4 regions of the Pantoea sp. R13S299 genome follow, and region 4 is predicted to be linked to each of the others. Evidence: predicted binding sites of a transcription regulator. Region 4 holds the regulator's gene; each other region holds the start of a gene.
The links. The regulator PurR, encoded in region 4, represses purine synthesis genes. The targets are predictions, from matches to a motif close to CANGCAAACGTTTGCNTG.

Region 1 (5,318 bases), 650 kb from region 4:
TCGCGCTCGACTAACGGGGCCATCACCCCAATCTCATCCGGCTTTGCCAGCAGGCGCACCATCCGCAGCCAGGCATCCGTGAGCGCCTCATCTACCCGATTGACTGAAATACCCTTCTTCGTCGCAGGAAGATCGGTAACGGGCATCTGGTGCAGCAGATCGCTGATGGCGGCAAAATCGAGCGTCAGACGCACGGCCAGATAGGGCGAGGTTTCGCTGGCAACCGTGATTTCGCCAGTGGCGGGCAGGTCGAATGACGCGGTAAACATCTCTCCGGCGGAATAACGGATAGCGCGGTCGCCCACCTGCAGCCTTTTTTCCCCATGCAGGATCAGGCTGACAAAGGGCGAATAGATCTCCGGCGGCAGGGCCATCGGCTGGCTGACGCGATAAAAATCCACGCGCGGAATCGTCGTGGCAGTGAGTTCGTCAGCCGCGTATGCCAGCACTTCCTCTCTTAACGCATCAAAACTCTTCATGTCACGTCTCTCCGGCGGTTACCGCGCCTGTCAGGAGAAAAGCAGGAACAGGCAAATTTTAGGCAGGATTACAGCCGCTGCGCAACCGGCTGAGGTTTATTCTCGTTTTCTGTCCGTTTTGAAGGAAGGCGTTTAATGAAACTTGAAGATTCAGTGATCATGATTACCGGCGCATCGTCGGGAATCGGTGAAGCCACGGCGCGTGCGGCGCTGCAGGCGGGGGCACGGGTAATCTTACTGGCGCGGCGTAAACAGCGCATTGATGCCCTGGCTGAGACGTCCGTCAATGCGCTGGCGGTGGCCTGCGATGTCACCCAGGCCGACCAGATTGAAAATGCCGTCAGACTCGGGATGGCACGATTTGGCCGGATTGATGTGCTAATCAACAATGCCGGGCAGGGATTGTTCGCGTCGGTTGAGGAGATAGATGCGGCGGCATTCAGGGCGCTGCTCGACCTCAACCTGATGGCTCCGCTGATGATGATGCAGGCGGTGATCCCGCAGATGCGGCGGCAGGGCGCAGGGAGCATTATCAACATCAGCTCCGGGGCGACGCTGGCGACCTATCCGGGATCGGCGGCCTACACCAGTTCCAAGGCAGGGCTGAATATGCTCTCGGCTGTAGCACTGCTGGAGCTGGCTGACGCCGGGATAACTGTTTCCACGGTGTATCCGTTTATGACCGCCTCGGAATTCTATCAGTCAGTGAAATCGGGACAGGACGTCGCGACGGAGCAGAGCGCCGCATCCGCCGCGTTCGCTCACACTCCTGAACGCGTGGCCGAAACGATTCTCGCCGTCATCCGGAGCGGGGAAGCGCAGGTCGATCTGGTGCCGCGCGCGTATGGCGGGAGTTATGATGGGTAGGCGCGGGCCGCTGTTTGCAGGCCCGGCAGGATGACTCAGGCGATCTGGCTGGCGCGCGGCGCGGTTTCGGGTTTCATTACGTCAGCCGAAAAGACGTAACCCAGACCGCGGATGGTGCGGATCAGATCAGGCTGATGCGGGTTGGTTTCGATTTTGCGGCGCAGTCGCATGATTAGCACGTCGATGGTGCGGTCAAACACATCGAGGCTTTCGCTGTGGGTCAGCTCCAGCAGTTGATCGCGGGTCAGCACCTTGCGGGCGTGACGCACCAGCGCGCGCAGCAGGGTATATTCTCCCTGCGTCAGCGGCACCAGCTCACGCTGCGGATTAAACAGCTGGCAGCGGCCATCGTCCAGTTGCCAGCCGCCAAAACGCCAACCCTCCTGTTCAGGATCGGGCTGCGCAATGCGTCCGCTGCGACGCAGGGCCGCCCGGGCGCGCGCCACCACCACGCGTGGATTAAAGGGCTTGGCGATGTAATCATCTGCACCCATCTCCAGACCCACCACCATCTCCGCTTCCGAGCCCATGCCGGTCAGCATAATCACCAGCACTTCCGGTCGCTGTCGCTGAAGCTGCTGCAACACCAGTAACCCATTGGTATCGGGCAGCATCATATCCAGCATCACCAGCGAGATCTCCGGATGTTCGCTGAGCATCGATAGCGCCTCACGTCCCTGATGACAGCGGTAGACCGTTAACAGATGTTCACTTAACGCATCCTGCAGGACGTCGCAGACAGCAGGATCGTCATCCACCACCAAAATCGCTGGCTTCATGGCGCGGCCTCAATGTTACGAAAGAGTTAATTCTGGAGTCTACACAGACCAGAAAGGGTTGCTGAGGCAGCGTGCTGAAACGTGACCAGCTTCGCCTGTGAGAGTGCGGAACCGTGCGCTGGCGCAGAGTTTTTCGGGGGTGCCCGTTTGCCGCAGGAAAACGATTGCGCGGAATCGGTGCATTGCACCATAATCGCGCCTCGTTTTGGTTCGGAATCTTCTTAGGCGTGTCCGGCTCTGTCAGGTAATCGATTGCGTCGGCAGATGGCATGGCAATTGCTTTGGGCAGTGGGTAAGGCAGGGATTTCAGGCGGTTCTGGCACGCAAGTATGCAGCGGCCGGTATCCATGTCCCGGAAACAGAATAAATCAGCATGCAAACCCCTTTGGCAAGAGAGACTGATGTCTCCTGTATCGAGAGATGATGATGTTAGAAAAACTATTCAAACTCAAAGCGCATAACACCACGGTTCGTACCGAGATTATCGCCGGGATCACCACCTTCCTGGCGATGGCTTATATTCTGTTTGTGAACCCGAGCATTCTGGGCGCTACCGGCATGGACAAGGGCGCGGTGTTTGTCGCCACCTGTCTGGCGGCGGCGATTGGCTGCGTGCTGATGGGGCTGATTGCCAACTACCCGATTGCGCTGGCACCGGGCATGGGGCTGAACGCCTTCTTCACCTACACCGTGGTGCTGCACATGGGCTACACGTGGCAGGTTGCGCTGGGCGCAGTGTTTCTCTCGGCGGTGATTTTCTTCGCGATGTCGCTGTTTAAGATTCGTGAGTGGATTATTGCCAGTATCCCGCTGCCGCTGCGCGCCGGGATTGGTGCTGGTATCGGCCTGTTCCTGGCGATCATTGCGCTGGAAGGGGCGGGCATCGTGGTCGATAACCCGGCGACGCTGGTGGGCATTGGCGATCTGACCAAACCGGGTCCGCTGCTGGCGATGCTCGGCTTTGTGGTGATCGTGGTACTGGAAGCACGTCGCGTCACCGGCGCGGTGCTGATCGGCATTCTGCTGGTGACCTTTATCTCGATGGGCATCGGTCTGTCGCCGTTTGCGGGCGTCTTCTCTGCACCACCGTCGATTGCACCGACCTTCCTGCAACTGGATATCGCCGGGGCATTTAACGTCGGCCTGATCAGCGTGATTTTTGCCTTCCTGTTTGTTGATGTGTTTGATAACACCGGCACACTGCTGGGCGTGACCAAACGTGCCGGTCTGGCGGATGAGCAGGGCAATGTGCCGAAGATGGGCCGTGCGCTGATTGCCGACAGTGCGGCTGCGCTGTTTGGTTCACTGCTGGGTACCTCGACCACCACCAGTTATGTGGAATCGGCGGCAGGCGTGAGCGCCGGTGGCCGTACCGGCCTGACCGCGATCGTGGTGGGTGTGCTGTTCCTGCTGGCGCTGTTCTTCTCGCCGCTGGCCTCCAGCGTGCCGGTTTATGCCACTGCGCCTGCGCTGCTGTTTGTGGCGGTACTGATGACATCCAGTCTGGCTGATATCGACTGGAAAGATATCACTACCGCTGCGCCAGTCACCGTGACTGCGCTGACCATGCCGCTGACCTATTCCATCGCTAACGGCATCGCGTTTGGTTTTATTACCTGGACGCTGGTGAAGCTGCTGAGCGGTCGTATGAAAGAGGTGAATGCGGCGCTGGTGATTCTGTCGATTTTGTTTGTGATTAAGCTTGGGTGGTTGAGTGCCTGATTCACCGCGTTGCGGTTAAGGAACGCTGTGCAGCGGGCTGAGTCTGAGAAGGTTACGCCTGGCCGCGGGCTTGCTATGAGCGGGTTACGCCCGCCAGGCGGTGGGGAGTTTCAGGTTCTCCGTGCAGGCGGACGCGTCAAGGGGCGGACGCCCGCCCCTTAACAATCCCGGCGTCCGGCTGCCTGCGCGCCCCGCTCTGCGGGGTCCCTTCGTCACGCCCTGCGGCCCGCGGACCGTCCGGACTCGCCATCCCTGGCTCGTGCCGTCCTTTCGCCGACGTCCTGTCGGCTCATCCTTGCCTCCGGTTGTTCCTCAGCGCTACGGATGCCTTTCCCAAACCTCGCCTGCAAAATTTTTATGTTGTTTTGGTGCTGTGTTGTCTGCTGGCCAGAGACTCTTCCAAAAACATGAAGCGAAGGGACCGAGAAGCGGCGGTGAAGCAGGCCGGAGCCCGGGGTCAAGGGGGCGCGGCGACTGGCGCCCCTTTGTTGGTCGCCTGCAGAGGCGTGACTGAAACTGCCCGGCTCACCAGGCGAACGAAAAATTCTCATAGCCCGTTCGCGCAGCGAACAATTCTGACGCCCTGTCGGCTCTTCCGGGCATCCGCTTGTTCCTCAGCGCCTCAGTTAATCAGCACATGCCCTTTGTTCAGGAAAAAAGGAGGAATGTAATTATCCCATCCTTCCTGTATACAATGTTGCTTTAGAGCAGCGTTGTTTGTTACACCTGATTTGTCGTAACAGCGTATAAGCCGGTTGCGAAGTGCGGGAGGGCTGATGCCAAGAATCTCAGGCATCAGGTTCTGCTTTACCCCACAAAGTAATAAAAGAATCACTTCCCATTCCTTATCCGTGAAAATATTCGCGGGCCGTGTAAAGACAAAGGGTCTCCTGTCGCGCGGCCTGAGAAAAGTTGAGAAGTAAACATTGGTGATCTCAAGGTAGGTACAGATAACACCATCGGTTCCGTCACTGAACGTCCACGGGCGTTTTTCCACCATAAAAGATCTCAGCCTGTTCTCTCTTCCGTATTGAAAAGTCTTAAGCACAATGCTCATTTCTTTTGTATTCAAGATTTTTTTATCATCATGCAGAATATGGTGGTAATAATCGCTAATGTCTGGCGTCAGGTCGGTGTCAAATGTCCCCATAATCGTTTCAGACGGAACGTTGAAGTAGCTGCATGCAAGCTTATTTGCATAAACATACCGTGAGGCACTGTTTTTTATGGCCCAGCCAAACAGCGAGTTATCAAAGTAATATTCAACAGGATTCATCTTTGTGAGCATCAGTTCATCCTCTTATTATAATATGACCTTTTTTCAGGAAGAACGATGGAATATAGTGATCTAATTTATTTTCACGGCAATAGCCGGTCAGTGCGGAAAGCGAATTCAGTCCAGTCTTTCTGTAACAACTTCTGAGTCTGCCATTAACTGCGTCGGCTGAAATCGCCAGGATGCTGCTTATTT
Region 2 (5,318 bases), 490 kb from region 4:
GCCAGCCCCAGCAGGAAGGTGTATTCCATCGCGATCCCTTCATAGGCTTTGTAGCGCCCCGACTTGCCGCCGTGACCCGCATCCATGTCGGTGCAGAGCAGCAGCAGGTTATTGTCGGTTTTCATCGATCTCAGCTTCGCCACCCACTTGGCTGGTTCCCAGTACTGCACCTGCGAATCATGCAGGCCGGTGGTGACCAGCAGGTGGGGATAGGCTTTCGCCTCGATGTTGTCATAAGGGCTGTACTGGCGGATATAGCGATAGTACTCCGGATCGTTGGGGTTGCCCCACTCGTCATACTCGCCGGTCGTCAGCGGGATCGACTCATCCAGCATCGTGGTGACCACATCCACAAACGGCACCTGAGCCACCACGCCGTGGAACCGTTGCGGTGCCATGTTGATCACCCCGCCCATCAGCAGACCGCCCGCACTGCCGCCCATTGCATAGAGCCGTTCCGGATGTCCGATGCCGCGTGCCACCAGCGCGTCAGTCACATCTATAAAGTCGGTGAAACTGTTCATTTTGTTCAGCAGGCGACCGCCGTCATACCATTGCTGCCCCAGCTCACCGCCGCCGCGCACCTGTATCAGTGCGTAGACAAAACCGCGATCCAGCAGGCTCAGGCGGCTGACGCTGAAATCGGCATCCATGCTGCTGCCGTAGGCACCATAACCATAGACCAGCATCGGGTTCTGGCCTGGCTGATAGTGTTTGCGGTGATAGACCAGCGATACCGGCACTTCGGTACCATCGCTGACTTTGATCCAGTGATGCTCGCTTTTGTAATCTTCCGCGTTAAAGCCTTTAACCTGGCTCTGTTTCAGTATGTGGCGTTCACCGGTATCCATATCCAGTTCAAACAGCGTGGTCGGCGTGGTCATCGACGAATAGCCGTAGCGCAGTTTGCTGGTACGCGGCGTGGGATTGTAGGCGAGCCAGGTCACATAGGTTGGATCGTCAAAGGCAATGCCGCTGGTCTCGCCGCTGGCCCAGTTAATCTGGCGCAGGCTGGTTAAGCCACGCTGACGCTCTTCCACCACCAGCCAGTCACGGAACAGCTGGAAGTCTTCCATCACCACCTGTTCGCGTGCCGGGATCAGCGTTTCCCAGCGTGACTCATCCAGATAGCGGCTGCGATACAGCCCGAAGTTTTTGCCATCCCGGTTGGATCGAATGAAAAACTGATGATCGTAATGGTCGATGCTGTACTCATGGTCGCGGCGACGCGGCAGAAACACATGCGGCTGCGCATCGGGGAAATTCGCATTGATCAGCTGGATTTCGCTGGTATTGGTGCTGTAGAGCGCAATCATGATGAACTGTTTGGAGGTGGTCTTATGCACGCTGAGATGATAGGTGTCATCCCGCTCTTCATAGACCAGTTGATCATCGGACTGTGGCGAGCCCAGTTCATGTCGCCAGACCTGATAGGAGAGCAGCGTCTGCGGATGTTTGCGCACGTAGTAGACGGTACGCGAATCGTTGCCCCAGGCGAAGCTGGATGAGGCGTTACTCAGCACTTCAGGATACCAGCTGCCGCTCTCAAGGTTGCGGAACCGGATGCCATATTGCCGCCGCGACAGGAAATCTTCGGCCAGCGCCATGACCCGGTTATCGGGGCTGATATGCAGCGCGCCCATCGTATAGAAATCGCTGTGCGAGGCGCGCTGGTTGGCATCCAGCAGCAGGCTCCACTCACCTGACTCCTCACTCGCCGCAGGCTGGCGATAATAAGCCGGATATTCGTTACCGGTCTGGTAGCGACTTTGATAACGGTAGCCGTTTTTCACATAAGGTACTGAGTGATCTTCAGGCGGCAGCCGATCGATAATCTCTTTTAATACCCGGTCCTGCAGCGGTTGCTGTGACGACATGATTTTTTTGCCGTAATTGTTTTCGGCACGCAGGTAATCAAGGACCTCGCTGTTTTCGCGTTTGTCGTCGCGCAGCCAGTAATAGTCGTCAACGCGCGTCTCACCGTGCAGCGTCATCTCGTGGGGAATTTTTTTTGCGATGGGTGCTTTCATCCATCCGTCTCCATGAACGTAATGATCTGTAAGCGTAACACTTCAGCAGCGGGAAGCCAGAGATGGCGAGAGAAGCTGCCGCTGGCGAATCACATCCTGTGACCCGTCAGCGGAATATCGGGGGGATTAACTGGCAGGCAGACGGGCTTTTTCAGCTTCAAGATCCTGCTGAATGCCGTCGCGCACATCCTGAGGAATTTTCAGCGCGTCGCCCAGCGCAGAGAGATAGCTGCGCTCCATAAAGTGATCAACGTCGATGGCGGTACAGCTGAGGAAGTAAAGCTCCAGCGCCTCTTCCTCATTTTTCACATCGGCGGCCAGCCACTGCGGATCCAGCGGGCGGTTCATCGCTTTATGGATCAGCTGTTCCGCATCCTGGCCGTAACCGGATTGATGAATATTATGCTCGATGGCTGCCCGTTCCTGATCGTCGATGTGCCCGTCGCTTTTGGCAGCAAACACCAGCGCCGTCACCAGACGTTCGGCGCGCAGATCAACGGGCGTCTGCGCCACGCCGAAGTCCGGTTCATTCTGGTGCGCTTCGCTGACCCGCTGCTTGTATTTGTTCCACAGCACCGCGCCTGCGGCCGCGCCACCACCCACAATCAGGGCTTTACCGCCATATTTGGTCAGCAGTTTGCGCGACGACTTACTGGAGATCAGCATGGCGGCCAGACCGCCCAGCGCGCCGGGTGCCAGCATGTCACTTAAGCCGCCGCCCGATTTTCCCTCACCGCCCTTCTTTGTCAGCACCGACTGAATCTGTTGCAACCAGTTATTCATCATTCACTCCTTTCAGGATGTCAGCCGCTATCCTGACCAAAAGGATGTCAGGAAACGTCAGAGCGGGAAAAGTACGGCAAACGACGGTGTCATATGGACGAAAGATGAGAACGCAAACGTTTTCGTTTATACTTGCGCGCGAATTTTGACTGCTTAGGGGAATGTATGACGACTCTCGGAACAGCGCTGCGTCCGGCGGCGACGCGCGTGATGCTATTAGGTTCAGGTGAACTGGGTAAAGAGGTGGCGCTGGAGTGTCAGCGTCTGGGTGTGGAAGTGATCGCGGTAGATCGGTACGCCGATGCGCCGGCAATGCACGTCGCCCATCGCAGCCATGTCATTAACATGCTGGATGGCGCGGCACTGGCTGCGCTGATAGCCGAAGAGAAGCCTGACTTTGTGGTGCCGGAAATTGAAGCTATCGCCACAGATACGCTGGTCGAGCTTGAGCAGCAGGGCCAGCGCGTGGTCCCGACCGCCCGCGCCGCAAAGCTGACCATGAACCGCGAAGGCATTCGTCGACTGGCGGCTGAAGAGCTGTCGTTGCCGACCTCCAGCTATCGCTTTGCCGACAGCAAGGCGCGCTTCGATGAAGCCGCCGCAGAGATTGGCTTCCCCTGCATTGTGAAACCGGTGATGAGCTCATCCGGTAAAGGTCAGAGCTTTATCCGCGACGCCAGCCAGCTTGATAAAGCCTGGGACTATGCGCAACAGGGTGGCCGTGCCGGTGCCGGTCGCGTCATCGTTGAAGGGGTCGTCAATTTTGATTTTGAGATCACCCTGCTGACCATCAGCGCGATCGATGGCATTCATTTCTGTGCGCCGATTGGTCACCGTCAGGAAGATGGCGATTACCGTGAATCCTGGCAGCCGCAGCAGATGAGTGACCTGGCGCTGCAGCGTGCGCAGGATGTCGCTGCGCAGGTTGTTAAGGCGCTGGGCGGCTATGGCCTGTTTGGCGTGGAGCTGTTTGTCTGTGGTGATGAGGTGGTATTCAGCGAAGTGTCACCGCGTCCACATGACACCGGCATGGTGACGCTGATTTCGCAGGATCTGTCTGAGTTTGCGCTGCACGTGCGAGCGTTCCTGGGTCTGCCGATTGGCGGGATTCGTCAGTATGGTCCATCGGCGTCTGCCGTTATCCTGCCGCAACTGACCAGCCAGAACGTGCAGTTTGTGAATGTCGAAGCGGCGCTGGGTGCCGGTCTGCAACTGCGGCTATTCGGCAAGCCGGAGATCAGCGGTCAGCGTCGTTTAGGCGTGGCGCTGGCGAGCGGTGACACCACCACTCAGGCGATTGCACGTGCAGTTGCCAGTGCTGCCGCGGTCACGGTTCAGGGGTAAAGGTGTGCGGTGAGCAGATGCTCACCGCCATCACTTACTTCGCGCCTTCTACAGCTTCGCGTGCCAGGCGGGTGATGCGATCCCAGTCGCCCGCTTCCAGCGCGTCGTTAGGAACCAGCCATGAACCGCCGATGCACAGCACGCTTTTCAGCGCCAGATAGTCACGGTAGTTGGCCGGAGAGATGCCGCCGGTCGGGCAGAAACGCACCTGCGGGAAAGGTCCGCCAATCGCCTGCAGCGCTTTAACACCGCCATTCGCTTCTGCCGGGAAAAACTTAAACTCGCGCAGACCATAGTCCATACCGGTCATTAACTCAGAAACGGTGCTGATACCCGGAATCAACGGAACCGGCCCTTCAACCGCTGCTTTCAGCAGTGATTCCGTGACGCCAGGGCTGATAACAAACTGCGCACCGGCATCGGTCACTTCCTGTAACTGCTGCGGATTGATTACTGTGCCCGCACCGACGATCGCATCCGGCACTTCTTTGATCATCGCGCGTAAGGCATCCATCGCCACCGGTGTGCGCAGCGTCACTTCCAGCACTCTGACACCGCCTGCCACCAGCGCTTTCGCCATCGGCACGGCGTGTTCCAGTTTGTTCACCACGATGACCGGCACGACAGGTCCGGTGGTCAGAATCTGTTCAGCACTCGTTTTCCAGTTTTTCATCAGTTCCCCTTGCTTGATAACACCGGGATTGCGACCCGGTCATGGAGCTTCGGCTCCTGCCCTGTAAATTGCGTCACTACCATACATGATCAGCTTCCTGAGCGTCTATCATCCTGCGACCCTTTTTGAAACAGCAGTTCAGTTTTATCTGCATCCATTGGCCCGGTTTAAGGGCGAAAAAAAAGCCCGCGTTGCGGGCTTCATCATCACTTCAGTTATTCAAACTCATTCCACGAGCGGCCATCGCGGGTGATCATCGCTACTGAGGCCACCGGGCCCCAGGTGCCTGCCTGATACGGCTTGGATGAGTCGCCATCCGCGGCCCACGCATCGATGATCGAATCGACATAGGTCCATGCGGCTTCCACTTCATCACGACGAACAAACAGCGCCTGAATACCGCGCATGCTCTCCAGCAGCAGACGCTCGTAAGCATCAGCAAGGTGCGACTGGTTAAACGTCTCGGAGTAGCTCAGATCCAGCTTGGT
Region 3 (5,318 bases), 1.2 Mb from region 4:
CTAAGGTGAAGATCGAGATGGTGGTGGGCGACGATATCGTTGATACCTGCGTCGAGACCATTATGCGCACCGCGCAGACCGGCAAAATCGGTGACGGTAAGATCTTCGTCTTCGACGTGGCGCGCGTAGTGCGTATCCGTACTGGCGAAGAGGATGAAGAGGCGATCTGATCGTCTTTTTATCCGCTCTCTATGAGCATAAAGAAGCCCGCGCTGCGGGCTTTTTTTATGCTGGAAAAACCTGGTGAGGTTGGCTGTGAGATCGAGCCAGCTCAGGAAACACGGTCAGATCGGAAAGACGCAAAACCCGCCGTCCATGGCACGCTCGGCCCGCGCGATTACGCACCTCATCCCTGAGGTGCGCCCGTAAACGGGCCAACGCGTTGCGTTGTTCAAAAACGCTCCCGGCGTTTTTGTCCATGTCGCGGGACGCTTTCCTTTTCTGGCCGTGTTCCCTTCGCTTTGAGGCTGTTTGTTGCTGCCTGAACTTAATAGCAGATTTACATCCCTTTGTGCGGACCAAACAGTTCGTAATGGATGTATGAATCTGCCACACCGGCATCACGCAGTTGCGCCACCGCATGCTGCATAAAGGGCAGCGGGCCGCAGAGGTAGAAGTGGGTGTCTGGTGAGGTGAGACGGGCTGAAAGCGCGGTGATATCCATCAGACCTTGCGCGTCATAGCGACCGGCATCTTCAGCGGCGGGTTCGCGATACCAGACATGACTGACAAAATCGGCGAGCTGCGCGCCAGTGGCACGAACTTCCTCGCCAAACGCGTGCTGTTTGCCGTTCTCTGCGGCATGCATCCAGCTAACCGGCGCGCGGTGCTGGCGGGCCGCCAGTGCATGAAGCATCGCCAGCATCGGCGTCAGACCTACGCCTGCGGAGATGAGCGCCACCGGTGTGGCAGATTCGACTTCCAGGAAGAAGTCGCCGTGCGGCGCGGCAAGCATCAGCTCATCACCCACTTTGCCATTCTGATGCAGCCAGCCGGAGACGGTGCCCTGCGCTTCGCGTTTGACTGCAATCCGGTACGCTTTGCCGTTGCTGAGATGCGTCAGTGAGTACTGACGAATCTGGTGATGTTCGAAGCTGGCGGGCTGCAGGTGCACTGTCAGATACTGACCCGGCTTAAAGGCTGCGACCGGGCCACCATCCACCGGACTGAAGGTAAAGCTTTTAATCACCTCGCTCTGCTGCTCAATCGCGCTGATGCGAAACGCACGGGTGCCGCGCCAGCCGCCGGTCTGTTGCTCGGTCGCCTGATAAATTTCCTCTTCGCGATTGATGAAGACATCTGCCAGGACACCATAGGCCCGGCCCCAGGCAGCCAGCGCCTCTTCGCCCGGATTCAGCAACTCTTTAATGGTTGCCAGCAGATTTTCACCAACGATGGCGTACTGTGCAGGCTGAATATTCAGGCTGGTATGTTTTTGTGCGATCTTCTCCACCGCAGGCAGCAGTACAGCCAGATTCTCCAGATTCGCGCCGTAAGCGCAGATGGCGTTGAACAGCGCTTCGCGCTGATCGCCGTTGCGCTGGTTGTTCATGTTGAAGACGTTTTTGAGTTCCGGATGCTGCGACAGCATGCGGTCATAGAAGTGGGCGGTCAGCTTTGGACCGCAGGCGGCGATGGCAGGCAGGGTTGATTTAACGGTGGCGATAGTGTGTGCATCAAGCATTTTGGTGGCCTCTTTATAAACATGTATTTTAAATGCATCTTATAGCCGCCTCGCCTGTGGTGTAAATAACCCGGGAAACTTTCTGGTTGTTCAGGTGGCAAGTTTTAGGTGCATCATCAGAAGCCGCTGTCACATCCTGGAGAAAAAAAGGGGCACCTGAACAGGGCAAAAAGGTGTAAAAAAGCGCTGCGAGTCGCCAGCCAATCGTTTGCGTAAAAATAGGCGGTTCACCCTACCTTCACCTGTTAAAACGGTTTACACTGTGGGCCTTCGCCCCTGAAGGGGGGTAAATACCGTCAGAAAGTTAGCTGAGTCAGGAGATCCGGATGTTAAAGCGTGATATGAACATTGCCGATTACGATGCCGAGTTGTGGCAGGCGATGGAGCAGGAGACAGTGCGTCAGGAAGAGCACATTGAACTGATTGCTTCTGAAAACTACACCAGCCCGCGTGTTATGCAGGCACAGGGTTCTCAGCTCACCAATAAATACGCTGAAGGGTATCCGGGCAAACGCTACTACGGCGGCTGTGAGTACGTTGATATCGTTGAGCAACTGGCCATCGACCGTGCAAAAGCGCTGTTTGGTGCCGATTACGCTAACGTGCAGCCACACTCAGGTTCACAGGCTAACTTCGCGGTTTACACAGCGCTGCTGCAGCCGGGCGATACCATCCTCGGGATGAACCTGGCGCACGGTGGACACTTGACTCACGGCTCACCGGTTAACCTGTCCGGCAAACTCTATAACGTCGTTGCTTACGGTATCGATGAGACCGGCAAAATTGACTATGACGAACTGGCTGAACTGGCGAAAACCCACAAGCCAAAAATGATCGTTGGCGGTTTCTCAGCTTATTCTGGCGTCTGCGACTGGGCGAAAATGCGCGAAATCGCAGATAGCGTCGGTGCATGGCTGTTTGTGGATATGGCGCACGTTGCTGGCCTGGTTGCCGCAGACGTCTATCCAAGTCCGATCCCGCATGCGCACATCGTGACCTCGACCACCCACAAAACGCTGGCGGGTCCGCGTGGTGGTATTATTCTGGCGAAAAACGGCGACGAAGATTTCTATAAGAAACTGAACTCTGCTGTCTTCCCTGGCGGTCAGGGTGGTCCTCTGATGCACGTTATCGCCGGTAAAGCGGTTGCCTTCAAAGAGGCGATGGAGCCGGAATTCAAAACCTACCAGCAGCAGGTGGCAAAAAACGCCAAAGCGATGGTTGAGGTGCTGATTGAGCGTGGCTATGACATCGTTTCTGGCGGTACCCATAACCATCTGTTCCTGATCGATCTGGTGAGCAAAAACCTGACCGGTAAAGAAGCGGATGCTGCGCTGGGCCGTGCCAACATCACGGTTAACAAGAACAGCGTACCAAACGATCCGAAAAGCCCGTTTGTGACCTCCGGTATCCGTATCGGTACCCCATCCGTTACCCGTCGTGGCTTCAACGAAGCGGACGTGCGTGAACTGGCTGGCTGGATCGCCGATGTACTGGATAACGTCAATGACGAAGCGACCATTGAGCGCACCAAGAAGAAAGTGCTGGATATCTGCAGCCGTCTGCCGGTCTACGCTTAATCGTTAACCCGTTGTGAGGCAGCATAAAAAGGATGGCATCTGCCATCCTTTTTTATTGCCTGTCCCTCGGTGCTCTGCCAGAGTAGCGGCCACTCATGCTGCCAGGCAGCAAACCTGCTGGAGGGAATATGGCAATCGGCTCCGCCAGATGGCTCGGATTGGGCTACTTCACTTACTTCTTCTGTTACGGCATCTATCTGCCATTCTGGGGTGTGTGGCTGAAAGGCACCGGCCTGGATGCAGAAAAGATTGGTCTCCTGCTCGGCTGTGGCATGGTGGCACGCTTTGTCGGCAGTCTGCTTATCGCTTCTCAGGTCAAAAATCCTTCACGGTTGATTACGGCGCTGCGTCTGCTGGCGCTCATGACCTGCCTGTTCGCCGCCGGTTTCTGGGTGGGTGAGCAGTGGATGTGGCTGCTGACGGTCATGATCGGCTTTAACCTCTTTTTCTCGCCGCTGGTTCCGCTCAGTGATGCGCTGGCCGCTACCTGGACACAGCAGATTGGGCTGGCGTACGGGCCGGTCAGGCTGTGGGGATCGCTGGCTTTTGTGATCAGCTCGGCGTTAACCGGTGTCCTGGTCAGTGCTTACTCCTCAAACGCCATTCTGCTGCTGCTTTCCGTCGGAGTCATTTCTATGCTGGCGGGCATGATGCTGACACCGGTCACTCAGCCGCAGGGCAATGAGCGGCAGGGCGCGGCGGGCGGCGGCTGGCAGGTGTGGCGGGCGTTGCTGCGTGAGAATGCGGTATGGCGATTCATGCTGTGCGTGACGCTGCTGCAGGGCGCGCATGCCGCCTATTATGGCTTCAGCGCTATCTGGTGGCAGGAGAGCGGCTATTCCGCCTCGACGGTGGGCTATCTCTGGTCGCTGGGCGTGGTCGCGGAGATTGTGGTGTTTGCCCTGAGCAACCGGCTGTTCCGGCGCTGGAGCGCGCGCGATCTGCTACTGCTTTCTGGCATCTGTGCGCTGATTCGCTGGAGCCTGATGGGTGCCACGACCGCGCTGCCGCTGCTGATCGTAGCGCAGATTCTCCACTGTGGCAGCTTCACCGTCTGTCATCTGGCGGCAATGCGCTTTATCGCGGCGCGTCAGGGCGCAGAAGTGATTCGGCTTCAGTCGCTCTATTCCGCGCTGGCGATGGGTGGGGGTATTGCGGTGATGACGATGATTTGCGGCGTGCTGTTTACCCATCTGCAGGGACATCTGTTCTGGGTGATGGCGCTGGTGGCACTGCCCGCGCTGTTCCTGCGTCCCGGCTACGACTCCAGTAAATAACGAATGCGCTGCTGATGGTGTAACGTCAGTGGCAGTTCGGCATGGACCAGCGGCGGAGAGAACAAGGGCAGCGAGGTAGGGTAGGGTGAGATGATAATGTCGACATCCCGTGGCGCGCCATCCCGCTGAAACTGCTTTACGTCCTGATAGGTAATATTGACAGGCAGAAGAGTAATCTCCCTGATCTGCTGCTCCACATCCTGTTCCAGATCGGCGTCATCGCCGGTCAGGATCAGCACCTGCTTTTCCTGCAGCGCACTCTCCTGCATCAGCCAGGCACCAAAAATAATGGTGACTAAGCTCACCTCTTCCGGCGTAAAAGTGATGTTGTAGTGCTGCTCAAAAGCCTGCAGTGCCTCATGCGTCGTACGCAGCAGGCGAGGATAGAGGCGGCTGACATCCAGCGCCACGCTATTGTCGATACCGATATTGAAGTGGGTACGATCCAGCGCCTGGGCCAGATGAGGATAGAGCTGGTGCAGAAGTTCGTTGCGGTCAGCAAAGGTGATCCCGGCGCAGGCTTCAAAATCATTAATCAGCTGCTGGGTCGCGTTCATTAACTGCTGCTCAGCAGGATGCGCAATCGCGTCTACGACCGGCGTATGAATCTGGCTAAATAACAGTGTCCAGAAGTCGGCTTCGCTGACGGGCGGGGCAATGTGGCAGCGTTTGCGCCAGTGGTAAATCACATCCTCGGCGGCCTGGCGTTCTGGCTTTTGCTGCAGCCAGAGACACTGCGCCTCGCTGAACAGCACCGGCTGGCGCTGGCACAACCCA
Region 4 (5,318 bases):
GTCTGCAGTTCACCACGTTGTAACATCTCAACGATAATGTCGCAGCCACCGACCAGCTCGCCATCAACCCACAGCTGCGGGAAAGTTGGCCAGTTAGCGAATTTCGGCATCTCGGCACGAATGTCCGGGTTCTGCAGAATATCCACGTAAGCAAAACGCTCACCACAGGCTGACAGCGCCTGTACCGCCTGTGCAGAGAAACCGCAGCTAGGCAGTTTCGGGGAACCTTTCATGTACAGCAGGATCGGGTTTTCTGCGATCTGGCGCTGAATTTTTTCTACAGTACTCATTATTGCCTTCCTTAATTCGTCACTTCGTGTTTGTTTATTGTAGCGACTTCGCAGCGTGACTGAAAATGAGATTTTGACCGCTGCCCGATTAAATCGCCATCATTGTTAAGTCCCGCTTCGGGACGCCTGATTTCCTGATTATTAACAGCTGGTAACAGTTTAATAATTCGTAATAATTTCGTTGATATAAGACGCTGAAAATGTTCATTTTCAACGCGATTACGTGGGTTGCAAAGATTAATATTAAAAGGCATTACAGTTTTTAAACGAACTGGACTAGAATGGCCTGGGCGCTGATCCTGGATCAGATTAATCTCAACTTTGTCGCGGTGCGTAGTGGCCCTGACAACTTAACTAATCAACGGACTATGCGTTTAATCATTACGCTTTTCATGCTGGCCTTTGCGCAACTGTTTTTCAACGTCGCTGCTGCTTCCCCGCACGCGCCGGTGAACGTCAGTACGCATAAAGCAGAAAAAAAGAGTGCGCGCGACGATGAGCGCCGCAAGCGTCGCCAGGTAAAAACGGTGACCAAAAAAACTCGCCTCAGCCCTGTTCAAAAACTAAAAACGAAAAAACAGAAAAAAGTCGAACTCACTGCTAAACAGACGCCTGCTAAGAAGACCTCGCTTAAAACCGCCCGTATCAGCAAAACCAAAGAAAAAAATAAAGAGAAGAAACGCTATGGTCATCAGCGCCAGCTGAAAACGGCTGAGATCACCACCAGCGAGCCGGGCACGATTAAAATGAGCAAATCCCACCGTCAGCGTTATCAGAAGGCACGCGAAACCGCGATGACCAAGCTGATGGGCCAGTTAGGTAAACCTTATCAGTGGGGCGGCACCTCACCCCATACCGGTTTCGATTGCAGCGGTCTGGTCTGGTACGCCTATAAAGATCTGGTGAAGTTTAAGATCCCGCGTACCGCTAACGAGATGTATCACCTGCGTGACGCCGCGCCCATCAAGCGTGAGTCGCTGGAGAAAGGCGATCTGGTCTTCTTCCGCATTAACGGTCGCGGTACGGCTGACCACGTCGGCGTTTACCTGGGCGATGGTAAGTTTATTCAGTCGCCACGTACCGGCAAAGATATTCAGATCAGCGCATTAGGGGAAGATTACTGGCAGCGCCACTACATCGGTGCCCGTCGGGTGATGACGCCGAGAACCATTCGCTGAGCAGCAGTTCAGTCAGAAAAAAGCCGGGATAATCCCGGCTTTTTTTATTAGTGCAGAATGGCAGTAAAACTAAAGGCCACAATCATCAGCAAACAGCCCACGGAGGTCATTAACGCCAGTTTCAGATCGGTACTCATTGCTTGCTCCTTAGTCATACAATTTATAGGGATATGGCATTTTCCCACACGACCCGGTAAAAATCTCGTTTTATCCGTCCAGCCTTGTTAGAATCCCGCCTTTGTTGCGCAACGCGCGCAACTCTGATTCCGTTTGCGCATCTTTTAAGACGTTTATTCTCCGCCAGCGGCCTGTTTACCGGCCAGAAAAGCTGCATTTTTGCGGAAAAAACCCTGAGCAGACGCAAACGTTTAACACTACGCTTATCATAGAGTTAGATAAGCACTGGAGTCCGATTTTCATGGCAACAATTAAAGATGTGGCAAAACGCGCCGGCGTCTCAACGACCACCGTTTCGCACGTCATCAATAAAACCCGCTTTGTCGCTGAAGAGACGCGCAACGCGGTCTGGCAGGCGATCAAAGAGCTACACTACTCGCCGAGCGCCGTCGCGCGCAGCCTGAAAGTGAACCACACCAAAACGCTGGGCCTGCTTGCCACCTCCAGCGAAGCGCCCTATTTCGCTGAAATTATTGAAGCGGTTGAAAATCACTGTTTTGACAAAGGCTACACGCTGATTCTGGGTAATGCGCATAACGATCTGCAAAAACAGCGCGCCTATCTCAGCATGATGGCGCAGAAACGCGTCGATGGTCTGCTGGTGATGTGTTCTGAGTATCCGGACGACCTGCTGCAGATGCTGGAAGAGAACCGCAATATCCCGATGGTGGTGATGGACTGGGGCGAGTCGCGCGCCGACTTCACCGACACGGTGCTGGATAATGCCTTCCAGGGCGGCTATCTGGCGGGACGCTATCTGATTGAACGCGGACACCGTGATATTGGTGCAATCCCCGGCCAGATGGAGCGCAACACCGGTGGCGGACGCCATGCCGGTTTCCTGAAAGCGCTGGAAGAAGCAGGTATTCAGCCGCGCGCCGAATGGATTGTGCAGGGTGACTTCGAGCCGGAGTCAGGCTATCAGGCGATGCAGCAGATCCTGTCACAGAAACAGCGCCCGACGGCGGTGTTCTGCGGCGGTGACATCATGGCGATGGGCGCGATTTGCGCCGCCGACGAGATGGGCCTGCGCGTCCCGCAGGATATTTCGGTGATCGGTTATGACAATGTGCGCAATGCCCGCTATTTCGCACCGGCCCTGACAACCGTGCATCAGCCTAAAGCCCAACTGGGTGAAAAAGCGCTGGATATGCTGCTGGACCGCATCACCAGTAAGCGTGAAATTTCACAAACGATCGAAGTCCATCCCACGCTGATTGAACGCCGTTCCGTGGCCGATGGTCCGTTCCGCGATTATCGCCGCTAATCCTCGCTTAACCACTCCTGATTAAGCGTTTGCGCATCACCCAGATAGCTGAGCAACCAGCCTGTCGCCGGTGATGCGCGATCCTCAGCCCAGCTGACGCAGCAGGGGCTATCCGGAAATGCCACTGGCAGTGTCAGTTCCACCAGATCGCCGCTGTCGAGCAGGGGTCTGGCAAGATGACCCGGCACCATCGCCACACACAATCCCGCCTGCACGCACTCCAGACCGGTCTGCCATTCCGGCACCACCAGCCTGCGCTGGTTATCCAGCGTCCATGTCATACGGCGCGGCAGCGCTCGCGAGGTATCTTCCAGCACCAGTGAAGGCCAGCTACGCAGCGTGTCATCATCGATCTGGCTCGCCTGCGTTAATGGATGATCGGGCGCGACCACGCAGCGCCAGTTGAGGGTGCCCATATCGCGAAACGCAAAACGTCCGCCCACCGGAATTGCCTGGGTGGCCCCAATCGCGACCTCCACCCGACCATCGGCCAGCGCATCCCAGACGCCGTTAAAGACTTCATAGCTGATGATCAGCTCCATATCGGGGAAGTGCCGATAGAAATCTTTGACCAGTTGCCGGGTGCGCTGAGGTTTGGCGATACGGTCAACGGCAATGCTGAGCTGCCCGCGCCAGCCGTTGGCGAGCTGCTGACACTGTCGCCGGGTGGCAAGCATTTTTTTGATGACGCTGCGCCCTTCCCGGACAAAATGCTCGCCTGCCGGAGTGAGAACCACTTCGCGATGCTGACGCTCAAACAGCGGCACTGCCAGCCAGTTCTCCAGCTGGCGCACCGTGTAGCTGATGGCAGAGGGCACCCGATGTAACTCCTGCGCGGCCGCGCTGAAGCTGCCCCCACGGGCGACCGCGTCAACCACTTCTAATGCATATTCTGACCACATAATCTGCCTTCAAAAATTTTAACAGCAATCGGCAAATATTACCGTTTCACAGCAGCAAACGCACCTCTTACACTCTGCCGCGTTTATCCTGCAAATATGAGAATGAGATGTTGTCGAATAAAGGATTTATGCCTTACCTTGCCCTGCTGAGCATGCTCGGCTTTTTAGCCACGGATATGTACCTGCCCGCCTTTGGTGCGATGCAGCAAACCTTTAATACCTCGCCCGGCCTGATCAGCGCCAGTATGAGTCTCTTTCTGGGAGGCTTCGCCACAGGTCAGCTCTTCTGGGGACCGCTCTCCGACCGCATCGGCCGTAAACCTGTGCTGCTAGCCGGACTGGTGATGTTTGGCATCGGCTGTGCGGGCATGCTGTGGGTGAATGATATTTATCTGATGCTGGCGCTGCGCTTTGTGCAGGCGATTGGCGTCTGTGCTGCGGCCGTGAGCTGGCAGGCACTGGTGGTGGATCGCTACCCTGCTGCGCGTGCCAACAAAGTCTTTGCCACCATTATGCCGCTGGTTGCGCTCTCTCCGGCACTGGCGCCGTTGTTGGGTGCCTGGCTGATAGGCCACTTCCACTGGCGTTCGATTTTCCTGGTGCTGACACTGATTGCGGTGGCATTAATTATGACCACGCTGCGTCTGCCCACCGTTCGTAAAGTTGCAGGTGAAAAAAGGGCGCAGCCGGGCTTCTTTACTCTGCTGAAATCGCGGGTCTACAGCGGCAACGTGCTGATCTACTCTGCCTGTTCTGCCAGCTTCTTTGCCTGGCTGACTGGCTCGCCCTTTATTCTGGCGGATCTGGGTCTCTCGCCCGCCGATATCGGTCTGAGCTATGTGCCACAGACCCTGGCCTTTTTAATCGGCGGATTCGGCTGTCGCGCCCTGCTCAACCGCTTTAACGGCGCACAGTTGCTGCCCTGGTTGCTGGGCGTCTACAGCCTGAGCATTATGGCACTGTTTGCGGTTGCGCTTGCAGGTAACAGCACGCTGGTGAGCCTGATGGTGCCGTTCTGCGGGATGGCGCTGGCTAACGGTGCGATCTATCCGATTGTGGTTTCCAGCGCACTGATGCCCTTCCCGGATGCCACCGGTAAAGCGGCCGCGTTGCAGAACACCCTGCAGTTAGGACTCTGCTTCGCCGCCAGCCTGGCGGTATCAGCCGGATTAACTCAGGCGCTGTTTACCACCACGCTGATGATGGCGGTGACCATTGTGCTCGCGTTGATCGGTTACGCCATGCAGCGTGCCGCAAGCGCACAAACTGTTGTTGCCTCTCCGCAACCTGCCTGCCAGGATAATCACTGACACACTGACTTTTTAGTTAGCATCCTAACAATAAGTGATTGAATATTGACCCGCGTGAGAATATACTCATTCGGGTCAACAAATCTGTAATAAATCAACAATATAATAACGTAATAATCTGATTGGCACCCTGTTGCCGGGACGGTATTCGCGCGCGTTATTCTCACCCTACCGACCAGTTGCAGGCTCTTCCA

Region 1: a site for PurR is predicted at 2,279-2,296, ahead of ACN1CO_RS07970 (NCS2 family permease). Genes of this name have one in related genera too.
Region 2: a site for PurR is predicted at 2,923-2,940, ahead of purT (formate-dependent phosphoribosylglycinamide formyltransferase). Genes of this name have one in related genera too.
Region 3: a site for PurR is predicted at 1,882-1,899, ahead of glyA (serine hydroxymethyltransferase). Genes of this name have one in related genera too.

The regions. Positions count from the first base shown of each region.
Region 1 is NZ_JBLYEF010000001.1:1,631,939-1,637,256, reverse strand. Features, by position in the region: gene ACN1CO_RS07985 (AraC family transcriptional regulator N-terminal domain-containing protein) at 1-479, opposite strand, end outside; gene ACN1CO_RS07980 (SDR family oxidoreductase) at 615-1,346, shown strand; gene ACN1CO_RS07975 (response regulator) at 1,382-2,125, opposite strand; gene ACN1CO_RS07970 (NCS2 family permease) at 2,549-3,847, shown strand; gene ACN1CO_RS07965 (PAS domain-containing protein) at 4,470-5,135, opposite strand; gene ACN1CO_RS07960 (helix-turn-helix transcriptional regulator) at 5,140-5,318, opposite strand, start outside.
Region 2 is NZ_JBLYEF010000001.1:1,472,905-1,478,222, forward strand. Features, by position in the region: gene ACN1CO_RS07200 (prolyl oligopeptidase family serine peptidase) at 1-2,030, opposite strand, end outside; gene ACN1CO_RS07205 (tellurite resistance TerB family protein) at 2,157-2,813, opposite strand; gene purT (formate-dependent phosphoribosylglycinamide formyltransferase) at 2,979-4,157, shown strand; gene ACN1CO_RS07215 (bifunctional 4-hydroxy-2-oxoglutarate aldolase/2-dehydro-3-deoxy-phosphogluconate aldolase) at 4,192-4,830, opposite strand; gene zwf (glucose-6-phosphate dehydrogenase) at 5,046-5,318, opposite strand, start outside.
Region 3 is NZ_JBLYEF010000001.1:2,203,551-2,208,868, reverse strand. Features, by position in the region: gene glnB (nitrogen regulatory protein P-II) at 1-170, shown strand, start outside; gene hmpA (NO-inducible flavohemoprotein) at 500-1,684, opposite strand; gene glyA (serine hydroxymethyltransferase) at 2,011-3,264, shown strand; gene ACN1CO_RS10565 (3-phenylpropionate MFS transporter) at 3,393-4,541, shown strand; gene csiE (stationary phase inducible protein CsiE) at 4,523-5,318, opposite strand, start outside.
Region 4 is NZ_JBLYEF010000001.1:984,567-989,884, reverse strand. Features, by position in the region: gene ACN1CO_RS04855 (Grx4 family monothiol glutaredoxin) at 1-293, opposite strand, end outside; gene ACN1CO_RS04850 (C40 family peptidase) at 659-1,468, shown strand; gene ACN1CO_RS04845 (YnhF family membrane protein) at 1,516-1,605, opposite strand; gene purR (HTH-type transcriptional repressor PurR) at 1,887-2,912, shown strand; gene punR (DNA-binding transcriptional activator PunR) at 2,909-3,814, opposite strand; gene punC (purine nucleoside transporter PunC) at 3,922-5,124, shown strand.